DNA from 3 places in the Margalitia sp. FSL K6-0131 genome. Region 3 is predicted to be linked to each of the others. Evidence: a T-box and tRNA genes for the amino acid it is inferred to sense, from the RefSeq annotation. Region 3 holds a T-box; the other regions hold tRNA genes.
The links. The T-box of region 3 lies ahead of tyrS (tyrosine--tRNA ligase). A T-box ahead of a tRNA ligase gene usually reads a tRNA of that ligase, here a tRNA-Tyr.

Region 1 (6,540 bases), 2.4 Mb from region 3:
AACCTGAAACCGTGTGCCTACAAGTAGTTAGAGCCCGTTAATGGGTGATAGCGTGCCTTTTGTAGAATGAACCGGCGAGTTACGATTTCATGCAAGGTTAAGCTGATGAAGCGGAGCCGCAGCGAAAGCGAGTCTGAATAGGGCGAATAAGTATGAGGTCGTAGACCCGAAACCAGGTGATCTACCCATGTCCAGGGTGAAGGTAAGGTAACACTTACTGGAGGCCCGAACCCACGCACGTTGAAAAGTGCGGGGATGAGGTGTGGGTAGCGGAGAAATTCCAATCGAACTTGGAGATAGCTGGTTCTCTCCGAAATAGCTTTAGGGCTAGCCTCAAGATGAAGAGTATTGGAGGTAGAGCACTGTTTGGACTAGGGGCCCTCATCGGGTTACCGAATTCAGACAAACTCCGAATGCCAAATACTTATGCTTGGGAGTCAGACTGCGAGTGATAAGATCCGTAGTCAAAAGGGAAACAGCCCAGACCACCAGCTAAGGTCCCAAAGTATACGTTAAGTGGAAAAGGATGTGGAGTTGCTTAGACAACCAGGATGTTGGCTTAGAAGCAGCCACCATTTAAAGAGTGCGTAATAGCTCACTGGTCGAGTGACTCTGCGCCGAAAATGTACCGGGGCTAAACGTATCACCGAAGCTGTGGATGGACACCTGACAGGTGTCCGTGGTAGGAGAGCGTTCTAAGGGCGGTGAAGCTAAACCGGAAGGACTAGTGGAGCGCTTAGAAGTGAGAATGCCGGTATGAGTAGCGAAAGAAGGGTGAGAATCCCTTCCACCGAATGCCTAAGGTTTCCTGAGGAAGGCTCGTCCGCTCAGGGTTAGTCGGGACCTAAGCCGAGGCCGAAAGGCGTAGGCGATGGACAACAGGTTGATATTCCTGTACCACCTCTTCACCGTTTGAACGATGGGGGGACGCAGGAGGATAGGGTAAGCGCACTGCTGGTTATGTGCGTCTAAGCAGTTAGGCTGGTTACGAGGCAAATCCCGTAACCGTGAAGGCGGAGCTGTGATAGCGAGGGAAATATAGTACCGAAGTTCCTGATTCCACACTGCCAAGAAAATCCTCTAGTGAGGTGAAAGGTGCCCGTACCGCAAACCGACACAGGTAGGCGAGGAGAGAATCCTAAGGTGAGCGAGAGAACTCTCGTTAAGGAACTCGGCAAAATGACCCCGTAACTTCGGGAGAAGGGGTGCTCTGGTAGGGTGCAAGCCCGAGAGAGCCGCAGTGAATAGGCCCAGGCGACTGTTTAGCAAAAACACAGGTCTCTGCGAAGCCGCAAGGCGAAGTATAGGGGCTGACGCCTGCCCGGTGCTGGAAGGTTAAGAGGAGGGGTTAGCGTAAGCGAAGCTCTGAATTGAAGCCCCAGTAAACGGCGGCCGTAACTATAACGGTCCTAAGGTAGCGAAATTCCTTGTCAGGTAAGTTCTGACCCGCACGAAAGGCGTAACGATCTGGGCACTGTCTCAACGAGAGACTCGGTGAAATTATAGTACCTGTGAAGATGCAGGTTACCCGCGACAGGACGGAAAGACCCCGTGGAGCTTTACTGCAGCCTGATATTGAATTTTGGTACAGCTTGTACAGGATAGGTAGGAGCCTTTGAAGCCGGAGCGCCAGCTTCGGTGGAGGCGTCGGTGGGATACTACCCTGGCTGTATTGAAATTCTAACCCGCACCCCTGATCGGGGTGGGAGACAGTGTCAGGCAGGCAGTTTGACTGGGGCGGTCGCCTCCTAAAGAGTAACGGAGGCGCCCAAAGGTTCCCTCAGAATGGTTGGAAATCATTCGTAGAGTGTAAAGGCACAAGGGAGCTTGACTGCGAGACCTACAAGTCGAGCAGGGACGAAAGTCGGGCTTAGTGATCCGGTGGTTCCGCATGGAAGGGCCATCGCTCAACGGATAAAAGCTACCCCGGGGATAACAGGCTTATCTCCCCCAAGAGTCCACATCGACGGGGAGGTTTGGCACCTCGATGTCGGCTCATCGCATCCTGGGGCTGTAGTCGGTCCCAAGGGTTGGGCTGTTCGCCCATTAAAGCGGTACGCGAGCTGGGTTCAGAACGTCGTGAGACAGTTCGGTCCCTATCCGTCGTGGGCGTAGGAAATTTGAGAGGAGCTGTCCTTAGTACGAGAGGACCGGGATGGACGCACCGCTGGTGTACCAGTTGTCTTGCCAAAGGCATCGCTGGGTAGCTATGTGCGGAAGGGATAAGTGCTGAAAGCATCTAAGCATGAAGCCCCCCTCAAGATGAGATTTCCCATAGCGCAAGCTAGTAAGATCCCTGAAAGATGATCAGGTTGATAGGTTCGAGGTGGAAGTGTGGCGACACATGGAGCTGACGAATACTAATCGATCGAGGACTTAACCAAAATAGAGCGATTCTCTTTACTTCTTCTTCTACAGTATTTAGTTTTGAGGGAATAAAATTCAATTTTATATTGAAATTATCCCAAAATCATATATAATAATATATGTCACATGGTTTGGTGGCTATTGCGAGAAGGTCACACCCGTTCCCATCCCGAACACGGAAGTTAAGCTTCTCAGCGCCGATGGTAGTTGGGGGCTCTCCCCCTGCAAGAGTAGGACGTCGCCAAGCTGGCATTATTCCACAGTAGCTCAGTGGTAGAGCTATCGGCTGTTAACCGATCGGTCGTAGGTTCGAGTCCTACCTGTGGAGCCATACGGAGAGCTGTCCGAGTGGCCGAAGGAGCACGATTGGAAATCGTGTAGGCGGGCAAAACCTGTCTCAAGGGTTCAAATCCCTTGCTCTCCGCCAGATATATGTGGCCCGTTGGTCAAGCGGTTAAGACACCGCCCTTTCACGGCGGTAACACGGGTTCGAATCCCGTACGGGTCACCATTAATATAAAAAGTAAATAACGGAGGATTAGCTCAGCTGGGAGAGCACCTGCCTTACAAGCAGGGGGTCGGCGGTTCGATCCCGTCATCCTCCACCATATAACATTTATAATCGTCGCGGGGTGGAGCAGTCCGGTAGCTCGTCGGGCTCATAACCCGAAGGTCGCAGGTTCAAATCCTGCCCCCGCAATAATGGTCTGGTAGTTCAGCTGGTTAGAATGCCTGCCTGTCACGCAGGAGGTCGCGGGTTCGAGTCCCGTCCAGACCGCCATTTTTTTAAAAAATAGGTACATAGGCTCAGTAGCTCAGTCGGTAGAGCAAAGGACTGAAAATCCTTGTGTCGGCGGTTCGATTCCGTCCTGAGCCACCATTTAATTTAATATGCCGGCCTAGCTCAATTGGTAGAGCACGATCGAATATGCTTCGAAGCATTGCTTCAGCGTACAGCTCGAGCTGCTACTTGAATAATCTTTCTGAGAGCTGGACGACAGGTATATTGCAATAACATATTAGCAGGTTATATCTTAATATTGCCGGCCTAGCTCAATTGGTAGAGCAACTGACTTGTAATCAGTAGGTTGGGGGTTCAAGTCCTCTGGCCGGCACCAGTAGGTTTCGGAGGGGTAGCGAAGTGGCTAAACGCGGCGGACTGTAAATCCGCTCCTTCGGGTTCGGCGGTTCGAATCCGTCCCCCTCCACCATTTTCATAGGGGCATAGTTTAAAGGTAGAACTAAGGTCTCCAAAACCTTCAGTGTGGGTTCGATTCCTACTGCCCCTGCCAATAAGATTATGGCGGCTATGGCGAAGTGGTTAACGCACCGGATTGTGGCTCCGGCATACGTGGGTTCGATCCCCACTAGTCGCCCCATAAAATTGTTAAATTAGCTTTATTATTGGGCTATAGCCAAGCGGTAAGGCAACGGACTTTGACTCCGTCACTCGCTGGTTCGAATCCAGCTAGCCCAGCTTTATGCGGAAGTAGTTCAGTGGTAGAACACCACCTTGCCAAGGTGGGGGTCGCGGGTTCGAATCCCGTCTTCCGCTCCAAACAAAATGGCGGCATAGCCAAGTGGTAAGGCAGAGGTCTGCAAAACCTTTACCACCGGTTCGAATCCGGTTGCCGCCTCCATAATATTGTGCCGGTGTGGCGGAATTGGCAGACGCGCACGACTCAAAATCGTGTTCCTTCGGGAGTACCAGTTCGACCCTGGTCACCGGTATCATAATAGTGAAAGTCCCTGATATGCATTTAATATAAAATGTATATCAGGGACTTTTTCTTTTGCATTATTTTTTGATACGATTAATTAGAAATCAAACATTTAATTATATTCGAGACATGTTTTAATAAAACGAGTGTCGGTTCGACTGCTTTGATTTTCCTCATCATTTATTTTCTGTATAAAGCAGAATATAAATGTCACACCCGAGTATAAATCTTTTCTCCAAGTCAAGACTATGAAAAAGTGTGTAGGTCTTGTTGGCAGAACAACTTATGTTGTTACAAGTATAGTTAAGATTATTTTAACTTATCTAACCTTAACTAGCCTAAGCAAGGCAAAGATAGATTATTTTTCACCCATAATATTTTTCTTCCATATGGCGCTTTTCCTAAATAGGTAAAGTTTTGAAGTTTATGCTTATAATAAGCAATATTTAATTTATATCCAACCTTTTTTCCGATATTGACACTTGAATTAATATCTCTCATTAAAAGGGTTCCACATTTTTCACATGTAAAGCTGCGAATTTGTGGCTCTCTTTTTCTCATGTATCCGCAAACACAACATTCTTTAGTAGTGTTAAATTCATCGGATATTAAAAAATATTTGCCACGTTTCGTTGCAACCCATTTTAAAATAGTACGAAATTTACCAATTTGTTCTTGGTTTAACATACTTCGTTTCATATTTTTATACGGTGCATGTTTATTGTTTGGAGTATAGTCACCAATTATAACTAGATCGTATCTATCGTATAAAGCATGGGCAATAGAATACAACGCTGTCTTAATTTGTTCTCGACGTTTGTTGTAAGCCCTATTTACTGCAGAGTTTAATTTATTCCATCGTGGACTGTGAATGGTATAAGAATTTCCATATTTGCTTTTTTCATTTTGTATTGTTTTTTGCAAATATCTCGTTTGGCTTTTATTTGATCTATTTTTTTGTCCCAATAATTAATCATTAGAAGTTTCTTAAACTCAATAGAATTACCTTCATAGTCAACACCGACAAAGAAATTCTTATGATTTGGATCCAAGGAAATCCATTTCAAATTATCTGGAATATTGGTTTCTTGTTTTATTAATGAAGGTTTTTGAGGTGAGGGTTCATTTAACTTTTTAGACTGTTTGCACTGAATTCGATATTTTGACATTGTTTTTTTATATTCCATTTCTGTCTTCGAGCGGCGTTCTACGGTGAAAATTGCAAAGAATTTATTCCCTTGTTGTTTGCAAAGGCTAAACGTTTTAAATTTTTCTTCATCACCTAACTCTACTTTTTCTTTCAACTTTCCAATAATCGAAGGATTCTTTTTACCTTTTTGTTTTGCTAATCCAGGTACATTGCCTAATGAAATAGAAACTGCTTTTCCTTCCTTTAGAATTTCCCATCCTTTGTTTGGTTCATCAAAAACTAGACTAAACCATTTATTCTTCCAGCTTCTGTGTTTAGGATATCTGGAATCACCTTTAAAAAAGCTCTTATAGGCTTTAAGCAATCTTGTAGATGGTTCCTTTAATACAGAGGAAAAGACTGAATTCAAAAATGGATGACTTTTCTTTAGAGAGACTCCATAATTACGCAGGTTTCTTCCTTCTAGTAGTTTTAAAGAATTATTATTTTCATAGTAATCCTTTTGGCAAGCATCTAATAGTTGATTATATAACCAATTGCAAATTTTGCTCTGTCCGTCTAGTATAATTTCATCATTTTTGGAGAACTCAATTTGAATTTTCTTGGTGTAGGTTAGGCTCATATTATTCACCTCCTTCATTACGAAACATATGTTCTATTATTTATATTAACAAATTCTATTTATATTTACAAATTTAAATCAATTGCAATTAATACAGTCTTTCCTTATTAGAAAATAAAATTAGTTAGGAATTACACAACGTTCGAAATGGAGAAAGTCTTGTTGTAATAAGTATTGAGAAGAGGAGTATGGAAATGTTGTTATAACAATTTATATTGGTTAAATAATGGATTCTTACACTTTTATTCGATCATCCGAACATTACCAGCATTTTCAAAGAACCTATAAAGATGGCAAGATATGTATTATAATGGAATTAATATATTAATTGAGAGGATTTTATCTATGCCATATACGATCCAGTCTTCGGAAAAACTTAGACCATCTGGTGCTGAATATGAAACGAAAGCACTTTTATACTTAATGAATTTCAGAGTAGATAGTCCGGAAGTCTATTATTATGTTGTAGATTTTTTTAATGATTTAACCGGCATGAATAGAACTGGCAGAAAAATGTGGGATATACAGTCGAAAGGTGCAAAAAGTTCTTCCCCTAAAACACTAGGGAAAGAACTTGTTACTTTATTTAAAAATTATAGAAGTGACTTTAATTTCGATTGTTTTGTATTATTTTTAGGTGGAGTTTCACCTACTGTAAGAGTAGACCAAACCAAAAATGT
Region 2 (6,540 bases), 3.1 Mb from region 3:
TAGGCCCAGGCGACTGTTTAGCAAAAACACAGGTCTCTGCGAAGCCGCAAGGCGAAGTATAGGGGCTGACGCCTGCCCGGTGCTGGAAGGTTAAGAGGAGGGGTTAGCGTAAGCGAAGCTCTGAATTGAAGCCCCAGTAAACGGCGGCCGTAACTATAACGGTCCTAAGGTAGCGAAATTCCTTGTCAGGTAAGTTCTGACCCGCACGAAAGGCGTAACGATCTGGGCACTGTCTCAACGAGAGACTCGGTGAAATTATAGTACCTGTGAAGATGCAGGTTACCCGCGACAGGACGGAAAGACCCCGTGGAGCTTTACTGCAGCCTGATATTGAATTTTGGTACAGCTTGTACAGGATAGGTAGGAGCCTTTGAAGCCGGAGCGCCAGCTTCGGTGGAGGCGTCGGTGGGATACTACCCTGGCTGTATTGAAATTCTAACCCGCACCCCTGATCGGGGTGGGAGACAGTGTCAGGCAGGCAGTTTGACTGGGGCGGTCGCCTCCTAAAGAGTAACGGAGGCGCCCAAAGGTTCCCTCAGAATGGTTGGAAATCATTCGTAGAGTGTAAAGGCACAAGGGAGCTTGACTGCGAGACCTACAAGTCGAGCAGGGACGAAAGTCGGGCTTAGTGATCCGGTGGTTCCGCATGGAAGGGCCATCGCTCAACGGATAAAAGCTACCCCGGGGATAACAGGCTTATCTCCCCCAAGAGTCCACATCGACGGGGAGGTTTGGCACCTCGATGTCGGCTCATCGCATCCTGGGGCTGTAGTCGGTCCCAAGGGTTGGGCTGTTCGCCCATTAAAGCGGTACGCGAGCTGGGTTCAGAACGTCGTGAGACAGTTCGGTCCCTATCCGTCGTGGGCGTAGGAAATTTGAGAGGAGCTGTCCTTAGTACGAGAGGACCGGGATGGACGCACCGCTGGTGTACCAGTTGTCTTGCCAAAGGCATCGCTGGGTAGCTATGTGCGGAAGGGATAAGTGCTGAAAGCATCTAAGCATGAAGCCCCCCTCAAGATGAGATTTCCCATAGCGCAAGCTAGTAAGATCCCTGAAAGATGATCAGGTTGATAGGTTCGAGGTGGAAGTGTGGCGACACATGGAGCTGACGAATACTAATCGATCGAGGACTTAACCAAAATAGAGCGATTCTCTTTACTTCTTCTTCTACAGTATTTAGTTTTGAGGGAACAAACCTCATATAGTCTGGTAATTATGGCGAGAAGGTCACACCCGTTCCCATCCCGAACACGGAAGTTAAGCTTCTCAGCGCCGATGGTAGTTGGGGGCTCTCCCCCTGCAAGAGTAGGACGTTGCCAGGCTTACATAATGGAGGATTAGCTCAGCTGGGAGAGCACCTGCCTTACAAGCAGGGGGTCGGCGGTTCGATCCCGTCATCCTCCACCATATAAAATGCCGGCCTAGCTCAATTGGTAGAGCACGCCCGATTAAGCTTCGAAGCGATGCTTCAGCGTACCGATTGAACCACATCTTGAGTAAGCTTTCTGAAATCGGGACGACGGTTATATGCACTAACATATCAGCAGGTTTTATCTTAATAATGCCGGCCTAGCTCAATTGGTAGAGCAACTGACTTGTAATCAGTAGGTTGGGGGTTCAAGTCCTCTGGCCGGCACCATTTCCGAGCCATTAGCTCAGTCGGTAGAGCACGATCGAGTAAGCTACGAAGCGATGCATCAGCGTACAGCTTGAGCTGCTACTTGAATAGGCTTACTGAAAGCTGGACGTCGTAGATGCACTTTGGTAGAAAGCAATATAAAATCCGTTCTTATAACTAAAAATAAGAGCCATTAGCTCAGTCGGTAGAGCATCTGACTTTTAATCAGAGGGTCGAAGGTTCGAGTCCTTCATGGCTCACCATTTTTTAAAGTAAATTAACTTTCCATAACGCGGGTGTGGCGGAATTGGCAGACGCACCAGACTTAGGATCTGGCGCCGCAAGGCGTGGGGGTTCGACTCCCTTCACCCGCATTGATAAAAATTTCTGCGCGGAAGTAGTTCAGTGGTAGAACACCACCTTGCCAAGGTGGGGGTCGCGGGTTCGAATCCCGTCTTCCGCTCCAAATACCCTTTGCCGGGGTGGCGGAACTGGCAGACGCACAGGACTTAAAATCCTGCGGTAGGTGACTACCGTACCGGTTCGATTCCGGTCCTCGGCACCAAGATTTTTTGCGTAGCAAAATAATCTTCCATAATATGCGCCCATAGCTCAATTGGATAGAGCGTTTGACTACGGATCAAAAGGTTAGGGGTTCGACTCCTCTTGGGCGCGCCATAATCAATACAAACGGGAAGTAGCTCAGCTTGGTAGAGCACATGGTTTGGGACCATGGGGTCGCAGGTTCGAATCCTGTCTTCCCGACCACTTAAAAAGGGGCCTTAGCTCAGCTGGGAGAGCGCCTGCTTTGCACGCAGGAGGTCAGCGGTTCGATCCCGCTAGGCTCCATTTCAATTTTTTAAAATGGCGGTGTAGCTCAGCTGGCTAGAGCGTACGGTTCATACCCGTAAGGTCGGGGGTTCGATCCCCTCCGCCGCTATAAAAATATACTTGTGTTTAAGGACCTTTAGCTCAGCTGGTTAGAGCAGACGGCTCATAACCGTCCGGTCGTAGGTTCGAGTCCTACAAGGTCCATATTAATGGAGGAATACCCAAGTCTGGCTGAAGGGATCGGTCTTGAAAACCGACAGGCGGGTTAAACCGCGCGGGGGTTCGAATCCCTCTTCCTCCGCCATTAATAATACATTTTTATCGTCGCGGGGTGGAGCAACGAGCGTTACTTCATCGAATTATCTGCGAGTTGTACCGATTGAGCCGCATCTTGAATAGGCTTTCTGAAATCGGGACAGTCCATTGCGAATTTAGTGCATATGGAAAACTTAATAATTTTTTATCGACGCGGGGTGGAGCAGTCCGGTAGCTCGTCGGGCTCATAACCCGAAGGTCGCAGGTTCAAATCCTGCCCCCGCAATTAAAAGAGTTATTTTCAAGGAAGATTATAAGGAAGTTTATTTTCAATTCTTGAAAAAAACCTGGTCCGGTAGTTCAGCTGGTTAGAATGCCTGCCTGTCACGCAGGAGGTCGCGGGTTCGAGTCCCGTCCGGACCGCCATTTATAATATATAAAATCTGAATAGTTTTTTAATTTGGCTCAGTAGCTCAGTCGGTAGAGCACGTCCGAATAAGCTACGAAGCATTACTTCAGCGTACCAGTCGAGCTGCTACTTGCGTAATCTTTCTGAGACTGGGACGAAGCGACTACAATTTAATTTACAAATAATAAACAATTACGGCTCAGTAGCTCAGTCGGTAGAGCAAAGGACTGAAAATCCTTGTGTCGGCGGTTCGATTCCGTCCTGAGCCACCATTTAGTTAAATATGCCTGCCTAGCTCAATTGGTAGAGCACGATGAATAAACTTCGAAGCAAAAGCATCCAGCGTACAGCTTGAGCCGCTTCTTGATTAGTCTTTCTGAGAGCTGGACGACGGTTATATGCACTAACATATCAGCAGGTTATATCTTAATAATGCCGGCCTAGCTCAATTGGTAGAGCAACTGACTTGTAATCAGTAGGTTGGGGGTTCAAGTCCTCTGGCCGGCACCAGTAGGTTTCGGAGGGGTAGCGAAGTGGCTAAACGCGGCGGACTGTAAATCCGCTCCTTCGGGTTCGGCGGTTCGAATCCGTCCCCCTCCACCATTCTCATAGGGGCATAGTTTAAAGGTAGAACTAAGGTCTCCAAAACCTTCAGTGTGGGTTCGATTCCTACTGCCCCTGCCAATAAGATTATGGCGGCTATGGCGAAGTGGTTAACGCATCGGATTGTGGCTCCGACATTCGTGGGTTCGATTCCCACTAGTCGCCCCATAAAATTGTTAAATAAGATTTATTATTGGGCTATAGCCAAGCGGTAAGGCAACGGACTTTGACTCCGTCACTCGCTGGTTCGAATCCAGCTAGCCCAGCCATCCATCCATATGGCAGCATAGCCAAGTGGTAAGGCAGAGGTCTGCAAAACCTTTATCACCGGTTCAAATCCGGTTGCTGCCTCCAAATAATCTTTGCGGGTGTAGTTTAGTGGTAAAACTACAGCCTTCCAAGCTGTTGTCGTGGGTTCGATTCCCATCACCCGCTCCAAAAAATAAGGGGCCTATAGCTCAGCTGGTTAGAGCGCACGCCTGATAAGCGTGAGGTCGATGGTTCGAGTCCATTTAGGCCCACCAGAGTTTTTTGCAATAGCAAAATAACTTTCAATTATTGTTCCGCAGTAGCTCAGTGGTAGAGCTATCGGCTGTTAACCGATCGGTCGTAGGTTCGAATCCTACCTGCGGAGCCATTTTTTTGGTGGAAAACTCAAATTGATGAAGAGATGCCCGCCGCTACTTTTCATAAGTTGCAGGATTCATTAAAGCTCTCTTTCTCAGTCATTTAAAATATAATAATGCGCCTTTAGCTCAGCTGGATAGAGCAACAGCCTTCTAAGCTGTGGGTCAGAGGTTCGAATCCTCTAAGGCGCGTCCTAATAGAATGACCTAATCCTATATATTGGATTAGGTTTTTTTGGTGCGCCCAGCATGGGTGCAGTCTATAGGGTGAAAGTCCCGAACTGTGAAGGCAGAAGTAGCAGTAGCTAAACGCAAGGGTGTCTGTGGTGACGCAGAATCTGAAGGAAGCGGGCGGCAAATCTCCGGTCTGAGGGACACGAACTTCATATAAGGCTAGGTATCATTGGATGAGTTTGCCAAACAAAACGAAGTCCTTTCTGCCAAAGATGATACAGAGTAAATGAAGCAGATAGATGGGGAGAAAGACTGTACTCTTACCTGGGGAGGTCTGGCTGAAATGCCGAGCACACTCGGTAACTTACTTTGTGAAGGGTAATTGAACAGCCAGAAGTCAGCAGAGGTCATAGTACCTGACTAGCTTAAGATGGTTAGGGAAGGACTGAACATTTAAGGAGAATATACACTAGGCGTTCATTGTTTATGATGATACAGACAATCCAATTGGACTTACTTAAAGGAGGAAGTGGTGAATTCCACAGGGGACTTTAAGAGGGTGGAATAAACAATGGCACAAATAGCACGTATATTCACGTGAAAGGATGTATCGAAATGATGGAACGAATACTGTCACGGGACAATCTACTTTCGGCATTGAAACGTGTCGAAAAGAATAAGGGTAGCCATGGAGTAGATGAAATGCCTGTAAAATCCCTACGAGCGCATATTCTACAAAATTGGCAAGAAATCCGAAATTCAATAAAGGACGGAACCTATGAGCCTATGCCAGTCAGACGAGTCGAAATCCCGAAACCAAATGGCGGCGTTCGTTTATTAGGTATTCCTACCGTGACAGACCGTTTTGTCCAACAAGCGATTGCCCAAATATTAACCCCAATCTATGACCCAACCTTTTCCGAACATAGCTATGGGTTTAGACCCAGAAGAAGGGCACATGATGCCGTTAGGGAAGCAAGGCAATATATAGAAGAGGGCTACAGATGGGTAATAGATATGGACTTAGAAAAGTTCTTCGACAAGGTAAATCACGATATGCTTATGGGACTCCTAGCAAAAAGAGTCAAGGATAAGACGATTCTAAAGTTAATTAGAAAATACTTAGAGTCGGGGATTATGATAAACGGTGTGGAAACTATCAGCGAAGAAGGTGTTCCTCAGGGTGGACCATTAAGTCCACTACTTTCCAATATCATGTTAGATGAATTAGATAAGGAACTAGAGGAAAGAGGACACAAATTTGTCCGCTACGCAGATGATTGTAATATTTACGTAAAAACCAAGAAGGCAGGTTTACGTGTCAAGAGTTCTATCACTACTTTCATTGAAAAGAAGCTTAAACTAAAAGTAAATGAAGAGAAAAGTGCGGTGGACAGACCGTGGAAACGAAAGTTTCTTGGATTCAGCTTCACATCAAACCGTAATCCAAAAATCCGTATCGCAAAAGAAAGTATAAAGAGAGCTAAAAGTAGAATAAAAGAACTAACATCAAGGTCAAAACCCATTCCATTGGAATTGCGTATTGAGAAACTAAATGAATACCTTGTTGGTTGGTGCGGATATTTTGCGCTGGCAGACACGCCAACTCCCTTTAAACAACTGGATGAACATATTCGAAGAAGACTCCGAATGTGCCTTTGGAAACAATGGAAACTACCCAAAACAAAAATTAAAAGGCTCATATCCCTTGGCGTTCCAAGAGAGAAGGCCCATGAATGGGGAAATTCTCGTAAGAAATATTGGCGCATTTCGAATAGTCCTATCTTACACACAACACTAAATCTAAAGTTTTGGAGAAATCAAAAGCTTAAAAGTCTGTTAGATAGATACAACCATTTGCGTCATACTTAAGTGAACCGCCGTATACCGAACGGTACGTACGGTGGTGTGAGAGGTCGGGGGTTAGTCACCCCCTCCTACTCGATTAACTTATGAAAATTGTTATTTAAATTTAGTAGTTTCGCCCCTTCTGCAATCATCAAACATTTAGGTCTTTAAAACTA
Region 3 (6,540 bases):
CCACTTTTGTTGGAGCAAATTTTACATTAAACAAATCAGATTTAACAAGTCCTGCATCTGAGCATGCTTTGGACGGAAGATTACCCGATATGGCACAATAGGATTTTCTTTCAATACCGCTAGGCATGCTAAAATGTTCTTTCGGAGCAACTAAATTTGGTTTGGCATCATATGCAGCATTCATGAGCTTACTCCATATTTGCAGATTTCTGATACTGTAGTTAGGGTAATTGGAAGATCTTAAATCACTTGGTGTATCATAGCCAATCCATGTACCAAAGGTAACATTAGGATTAGTAGCAACAAACCATGCATCCTTCCAGTCTTGAGTGGTCCCCGTTTTTCCAGCCCAATCAGCTGAAAATTTAAGCATACCTTTAGCTGATGCCGCTGTTCCATAACCTAATACATCTCGCATCATATCAATAGCCAAATAAGACGTTTGCTTGCTAAAAACTTGGACTGGCTTTGCCTGATGCTGATAGATGGTTTTTCCATTTTTATCGACAATTTTATCGATTAGATAAGCATCGACAAATTTACCTCCGTTTGCAAATGTTGCATATGCATTGACATTTTCCTCAACTGTAACACCATTGGTAATTCCGCCAAGTGACAAAGCAGGATTATAATAGTCTCCCTCGGTTAAAGATGTAAAGCCCATTTGTTTTAAATAATTTGCGGGCCGCCCGTTGATTATGTTTAAATACGTTTTGGCAGCGGAAATATTATAAGAATATGCGAGTGCTTGTCTTGCTGTAACGAGCCCATATTCTTTTCCTATTGTATAGTTTTCTGGACTCCATTCCTTCCCACCAGATGTGATAGAAAACTTCGTATCCGCGATCATACTGCCGGGAGAAATTTTTCCTTGTTCAAGGGAGGGACCATATACTAATAATGGTTTCATTGTTGACCCATTTGGGCGTTTTCCTTGTGTTGCGTGATTTAATTGTTCAAGCTTAAAATCACGTCCTCCTACAAAACTTAAAATTTTTCCAGTACTATTCTCAATGAGCATCGCACCAATTTGTACCGGTTCAATCCTGTTCTTTACCCTTCCCGTATTAGGATCTGTATAGGTAACTGTATTGATAGGCCCGTACCCACGAAATTCATTTTTCGCTTTTTGCATTTTATCGTAAATCTGTTTAATGACAGTAGTATGAATTTTATATCCATTTTGACGGATATTACGATTTGCCAGTGTCTCATATTTTTGATTTAAGGTTTTATCTTTTTGTAAGTCTGTATCAGAATAGCCGTCCTTCTTTGCTAAAATCGTAGCGATGATATCTGTTGCCCTTCTCTCAATTTCGTCGACAAGCCAAGGGTACTGTTCCCGCGGGCTTGTCTGAGAGGAAATAAAGTCCTTTTTAATATCGTATTGAAGTGCATCCTTGTATTCTTTATCACTTATATATCCATTATCATGCATCCTTTTTAATACAGTTTTCATACGGTTAATACCAGGTTGCAAGTTTTTCTTTAATGTTCCTTGATTGGTAAACGGGGTATAACCAAATGGGCTTTGGGGCAATCCCGCTATAAAGGCCGATTGCGGAAGGTTCAAATCCTTTGCATTTACTCCAAATATTCCTTTGGCTGCTGTTTGCACGCCAGCGATATTCCTTCCGGATGAATTACGTCCAAAAGTTGTGTCATTCAAATAGGCGTCTAGGATTTGATCCTTTGAAAAAAACTTTTCTAAACGAAGGGCAAGTAATACCTCCTTTGCTTTTCGGTCAAAGGAAACCTCATTCGTCAAAATTTGATTTTTAATAACCTGTTGTGTCAAAGTGCTTCCGCCGGTTTGACTAGAAGAGTTAGTCAGTTCTTGAAAGATGGCCCGAAATAATGCTTTCGGTACAATCCCATGATGCTCATAAAAATATTCATCTTCCGTTGCAATGAGTCCGTTTTTTACATATTTTGAAACCTGGTCAATGGATACTTCTTCACGTTCTAAATCTGTTCGCATTTTACCTAGGTATACATTGTTTGCAAAATATAGTTTCGTTGTTTGATTCTCATCATTGATATCTTTCTTCATCTCAGCATAAGTGCGGATAGGCTCGTCCTTTACTAAGGATGCAAAATAACCAGCACCGATCCCCCCAGCAAAAGCAAAACCAATAACACCGACAATAAAAAAAATAAGAAGTAGATTCCAAAAAACCCCATAAGTAATTCTAGTTCGTTTTTGCAGTTTTTCATTTTGAAAAAACAATAAAATTTTATCGAAAAATATTTTTATCTTATGTATTCTTTCTCTCATCATATCCCCCCAAAATCACCCTCATTATAGCATAAGTATGGGTGGGAATTAGCAGATTTTTCGTAAATTATTTGTTATGTATAGAATTACCCCTAAGAAAAGAAGCATACTATTTATTTGATTGAAAAGGGTATTTTAAGTAAAAAAATTAAATAGGTTAGGTTCATTCCTTTACCTTTACCTGTTCAACGTTGTAAGAGCGTCAATCAGATGCATTTTAATCTTATGGCTATAAAAATACGCAAGAATTTTATTAAAGGATTTGACATTATTTCATGAGTATGTTTAAAATGTATTAAGATTTTATTACAAATTTATATGAAATGCATTGAAGGAATAAAGTAGTCTTTCTATCCCTGTTCTAAGAGAGCCGGTGGGTGGTGTAAATCGGTATATATAGAAAAGATGAATTACATTCTGGAGCTTTTGCTGTGAAGGTTAGTAGCAGCAAACGGTTGAATTCCGTTAAAGTTTTTGAGTGGAGAATTTTTTTCTCAAGTTGGGTGGTACCACGATAATTTCGTCCCTTCGTTATGTAACGAAGGGGCTTTTTATTTTTCAAAGGAGTGATTATGAGGATGAACTTATTAGAAGATTTACAGTGGCGGGGTATTGTTTATCAGCAAACAGATGAAGAAGGCTTACAAAAAACGTTAGATGAAAATAAAATCTCCCTATACTGCGGAATCGATCCGACGGCAGATAGTATGCATATCGGACACTTGCTTCCTTATTTAACATTACGTCGATTTCAGCAGGCTGGTCACCGTCCAATTATTTTAGTTGGTGGTGCAACAGGGTTAATAGGAGATCCGAGTGGAAAGAAGGAAGAAAGAAAGCTGCTAACTATTGAAAATGTACAAGAAAATGTAAATGGTCTTAAGAAACAGCTTAAGCAAATTTTTAACTTTGAAGGCGAAAATGCTGCTGTAATGACCAATAACTATGATTGGGCAGGCACCATGAATCTTGTTTCCTTCCTACGTGACTATGGAAAATACATTGGTGTTAATTACATGCTTGCGAAGGATACTATTTCATCCAGATTAGAAACGGGAATATCCTATACAGAATTCACTTATACCATTCTGCAGGCTATTGACTTTTTACATTTATATCAAAACTATGATTGTAAACTACAAATTGGCGGAAGCGATCAGTGGGGAAATATCACAACTGGTTTAGAGCTTATCCGCAAAGTGGAAGAAGAGGGAGCGAAAGCATACGGTTTAACGATTCCGCTAGTAACAAAAGCAGATGGAACAAAATTCGGTAAGACGGAAAGCGGAACTGTGTGGCTAAATCCTGATAAAACAAGTCCATATGAATTCTACCAATTCTGGATTAATACAGCAGATGCTGATGTGGTGAAATACTTAAAATACTTTACATTCTTATCTCATGAAGAAATTGAGGCATTAGCAAAATCTGTGGAAGAGGAACCGCATTTGCGTAAAGCTCAAAAAGCTCTTGCGGAGGAAATGACACGACTAATTCACGGTGAAGCTTCATTGCAGCAAGCATTAAAAATCACGGATGCACTTTTCAGCGGAGATATCAAAAACTTAACTGCAACTGAAGTCAAGCAAGGCTTTAAAGATGTTCCTTCTTTTGATCTTCCAAAGGATAGTGATTTAAATCTTGTTGATATATTAGTGGAAGCAAAAATTGTACCTTCTAAGCGTCAAGCACGGGAAGACATTCAAAATGGAGCCATCTATATCAATGGTGAAAGAAATAATGATGTAGGCTATATATTATCGGAAAGTGACCGTATTGAAGGGGAATTTACCGTTATTCGTAAAGGGAAGAAAAAATATTTCCTCATCAAGTTTATTTAATTGAAAAAACCAGCAGAATAAAAAATCTGCTGGTTTTTATGTGGAATGAAATAATTTGTATTTTATAGCATAAGGATATTTGTTCGTAAGTGTATAGAGTTGAGGATAAATGATTGATTCCTCAACCAACTTTTTACTCTTAAAATGTATCGATTTTGGCATACTATACACATCCTTCAGAAAAAGGAGCAGTAGTATGAGCGGAAATACTAATGTATCAAATAAAAATACAGCATCTCCAAGTGAATTATTAGCTATGGAAAGAACAAAACTAGCCAATATTCGGACCCTGTTAGCCTATATTCGTACATCTTTAACATTCTTTGCAGGTTCAGCAGCGTTAATAGAGTTTTTTGATAAGAACATAAAGTTCGAAATTACAGCGTACATATCCATTACACTAGGAGTAATTCTTCTTTTGATTGGTTTTTTTAATTATTACCGTTCAAAAAAGATGATCAAGGAAGTGCAATTGAATAAATAATAAGTATTTCATTATACACTCATGAATTTAGCTTTTTAAACAGGGAAAATAATTAATAATTTCACCCAAATATGTGTCCGATATTCCCACAAAATCCTTTTAACTAATTATCAGAGAATAAAATAGAAAAACAAAAAACCTAGAAATGTTGATATAACAACATTTCTAGGTTTTTTAGCATTGCTATTGAATAAGCAATTTAATTAACGAGAGTAGAACTCTACGATGAATGATTCGTTAATTTCAGCTGGTAATTCAGAACGTTCTGGTAAACGAGAGAAAGTACCTTCAAGCTTATCAGCATCAAAAGTAACATAATCAGGAACATAGTTTGTTACTTCAATTGCTTCTTTAATGATAGATAAGTTGCGTGATTTTTCACGAACGCTGATTGTTTGTCCTGGTAATACGCGGTAAGATGGAATATCAACGCGTTTGCCATTCACAAGAATGTGGCCGTGGTTAACAAGCTGACGAGCTTGACGGCGAGTACGAGCTAAACCAAGGCGATAAACAAGGTTGTCTAAACGAGACTCAAGAAGAATCATGAAGTTTTCACCATGCTTACCTGGCATTTTACCAGCTCTTACGAATGTGTTATGGAATTGACGTTCGTTAACTCCATACATATGGCGAAGCTTTTGCTTTTCTTGCAATTGCAAACCATATTCAGATAATTTCTTACGTTGGTTAGGACCGTGTTGTCCTGGCGCGTAAGGACGCTTTTCTAATTCTTTACCAGTACCGCTTAGTGAAATACCAAGACGGCGTGATAATTTCCAACTTGGACCAGTATAGCGAGCCATGAATGACTCCTCCTCTTTGTTTTTATTTTGTTGTAAAATAAAAACAGATGTGAACATCCATTATGTGTATGATGTTTTCATGTACCATCGCCCTAGCAGCTAAGGGTTACACGATACACCACATTCTAGAGTTTGCGATTAGAAAACTCCTAGAACGGGAACAAAATACGCTCATAAAGTTGTCCGCACAGGCTGCATTATTTTACACAAATTTCATTATATGTTTCTAATACAATAAAGTCAAGGCGAATTAAAAGAAATTATGTATTCTGAAGCGATTTTATTTATGGGAAAATTTCCTTAAACTTTTATTCAGTTCTGTGCAAATCGAAATCATTAATAGTATAATAGTACTATGAAAAGTGTTAATTTTTCTTTAACAATAAAAGGATTAGATATATAGGTGATTGTAGATGGACATGAATAATGAAAGTTTATATAAGGAATTATTTAGAGTAACAGAAAAATTCCATTCATCTATGGATGTAGAGAATGTTCTCTCTGAAATTATTTATACTCTTAGACGTGTATTTCCAAAATTCGAGTATAGTTTGATGATATCTAATGATAATGACTACAATCAAGATTTACCTGTTAAACCATTGCAATATGAAAGTTTGGATGATAGGGCCATGCAGGCATTTGTAAATGGTTCCATTCAAATTGATACAACATGTGATACCCATTTGACAAGATTATATTCACCGTTGCACGGGAAACAGGGAGTATATGGCGTCCTTGAGGTTATAACATACGCCTCATTTATGTTTAAGCCAAACGAGATTGAATTTATCCGCCTGCTTGCCAATACTGCCGGCAGTGCAATCGAAAATGCAAAACTATATCAGCAATCCAGAAGTTTAATAGAGGATTTACGATTAATTAATGAAACATCCCATGTCTTAAATGGCAGTTCCAGCTTAAATGAGACCACCCAATTTTTAATAGCTCAAATTTCCAAATCTTTTCATGCAAATACAATTGCTTTTATATTTGTTAACGAGGATAACACAAGTTTAATACTTGAGGGAAGCAGCCAATTTTTTTCATCTTCAAAAGGCAAAGATTATATTCAATTTGTCTTTGATTCCTTAAATAAACAGAAAGATTCTATTCTCATAAGTGATATGA

Region 1: it has a tRNA-Tyr gene. The T-box ahead of tyrS (tyrosine--tRNA ligase) is inferred to sense a tRNA for this amino acid. The anticodon was not compared.
Region 2: it has a tRNA-Tyr gene. The T-box ahead of tyrS (tyrosine--tRNA ligase) is inferred to sense a tRNA for this amino acid. The anticodon was not compared.

What each region holds. Positions count from the first base shown of each region.
Region 1 covers NZ_JBBOZS010000001.1:4,161,461-4,168,000, reverse strand. Annotated here, with positions in the region: rRNA gene NSQ59_RS20425 (23S ribosomal RNA) at 1-2,384, shown strand, start outside; rRNA gene rrf (5S ribosomal RNA) at 2,498-2,614, shown strand; tRNA gene NSQ59_RS20415 (tRNA-Asn) at 2,624-2,698, shown strand; tRNA gene NSQ59_RS20410 (tRNA-Ser) at 2,702-2,794, shown strand; tRNA gene NSQ59_RS20405 (tRNA-Glu) at 2,804-2,878, shown strand; tRNA gene NSQ59_RS20400 (tRNA-Val) at 2,900-2,975, shown strand; tRNA gene NSQ59_RS20395 (tRNA-Met) at 2,994-3,067, shown strand; tRNA gene NSQ59_RS20390 (tRNA-Asp) at 3,072-3,148, shown strand; tRNA gene NSQ59_RS20385 (tRNA-Phe) at 3,172-3,247, shown strand; tRNA gene NSQ59_RS20380 (tRNA-Thr) at 3,410-3,485, shown strand; tRNA gene NSQ59_RS20375 (tRNA-Tyr) at 3,495-3,578, shown strand; tRNA gene NSQ59_RS20370 (tRNA-Trp) at 3,586-3,659, shown strand; tRNA gene NSQ59_RS20365 (tRNA-His) at 3,671-3,746, shown strand; tRNA gene NSQ59_RS20360 (tRNA-Gln) at 3,773-3,844, shown strand; tRNA gene NSQ59_RS20355 (tRNA-Gly) at 3,851-3,925, shown strand; tRNA gene NSQ59_RS20350 (tRNA-Cys) at 3,934-4,007, shown strand; tRNA gene NSQ59_RS20345 (tRNA-Leu) at 4,017-4,098, shown strand; gene NSQ59_RS20340 (transposase) at 4,422-5,012, opposite strand; gene NSQ59_RS20335 (hypothetical protein) at 4,934-5,860, opposite strand; gene NSQ59_RS20330 (hypothetical protein) at 6,206-6,540, shown strand, end outside.
Region 2 covers NZ_JBBOZS010000001.1:4,881,814-4,888,353, reverse strand. Annotated here, with positions in the region: rRNA gene NSQ59_RS24005 (23S ribosomal RNA) at 1-1,139, shown strand, start outside; rRNA gene rrf (5S ribosomal RNA) at 1,206-1,322, shown strand; tRNA gene NSQ59_RS23995 (tRNA-Val) at 1,332-1,407, shown strand; tRNA gene NSQ59_RS23990 (tRNA-Thr) at 1,564-1,639, shown strand; tRNA gene NSQ59_RS23985 (tRNA-Lys) at 1,806-1,881, shown strand; tRNA gene NSQ59_RS23980 (tRNA-Leu) at 1,911-1,992, shown strand; tRNA gene NSQ59_RS23975 (tRNA-Gly) at 2,010-2,084, shown strand; tRNA gene NSQ59_RS23970 (tRNA-Leu) at 2,095-2,183, shown strand; tRNA gene NSQ59_RS23965 (tRNA-Arg) at 2,220-2,296, shown strand; tRNA gene NSQ59_RS23960 (tRNA-Pro) at 2,310-2,386, shown strand; tRNA gene NSQ59_RS23955 (tRNA-Ala) at 2,395-2,467, shown strand; tRNA gene NSQ59_RS23950 (tRNA-Met) at 2,485-2,558, shown strand; tRNA gene NSQ59_RS23945 (tRNA-Ile) at 2,580-2,653, shown strand; tRNA gene NSQ59_RS23940 (tRNA-Ser) at 2,661-2,753, shown strand; tRNA gene NSQ59_RS23935 (tRNA-Met) at 2,917-2,990, shown strand; tRNA gene NSQ59_RS23930 (tRNA-Asp) at 3,054-3,130, shown strand; tRNA gene NSQ59_RS23925 (tRNA-Phe) at 3,310-3,385, shown strand; tRNA gene NSQ59_RS23920 (tRNA-Thr) at 3,548-3,623, shown strand; tRNA gene NSQ59_RS23915 (tRNA-Tyr) at 3,633-3,716, shown strand; tRNA gene NSQ59_RS23910 (tRNA-Trp) at 3,724-3,797, shown strand; tRNA gene NSQ59_RS23905 (tRNA-His) at 3,809-3,884, shown strand; tRNA gene NSQ59_RS23900 (tRNA-Gln) at 3,911-3,985, shown strand; tRNA gene NSQ59_RS23895 (tRNA-Cys) at 3,997-4,070, shown strand; tRNA gene NSQ59_RS23890 (tRNA-Gly) at 4,081-4,154, shown strand; tRNA gene NSQ59_RS23885 (tRNA-Ile) at 4,164-4,240, shown strand; tRNA gene NSQ59_RS23880 (tRNA-Asn) at 4,279-4,353, shown strand; tRNA gene NSQ59_RS23875 (tRNA-Arg) at 4,461-4,534, shown strand; gene ltrA (group II intron reverse transcriptase/maturase) at 5,132-6,388, shown strand.
Region 3 covers NZ_JBBOZS010000001.1:1,810,777-1,817,316, forward strand. Annotated here, with positions in the region: gene NSQ59_RS08780 (transglycosylase domain-containing protein) at 1-2,278, opposite strand, end outside; T-box leader at 2,598-2,809, shown strand; gene tyrS (tyrosine--tRNA ligase) at 2,857-4,119, shown strand; gene NSQ59_RS08790 (DUF202 domain-containing protein) at 4,316-4,603, shown strand; gene rpsD (30S ribosomal protein S4) at 4,807-5,409, opposite strand; gene NSQ59_RS08800 (sensor domain-containing diguanylate cyclase) at 5,823-6,540, shown strand, end outside.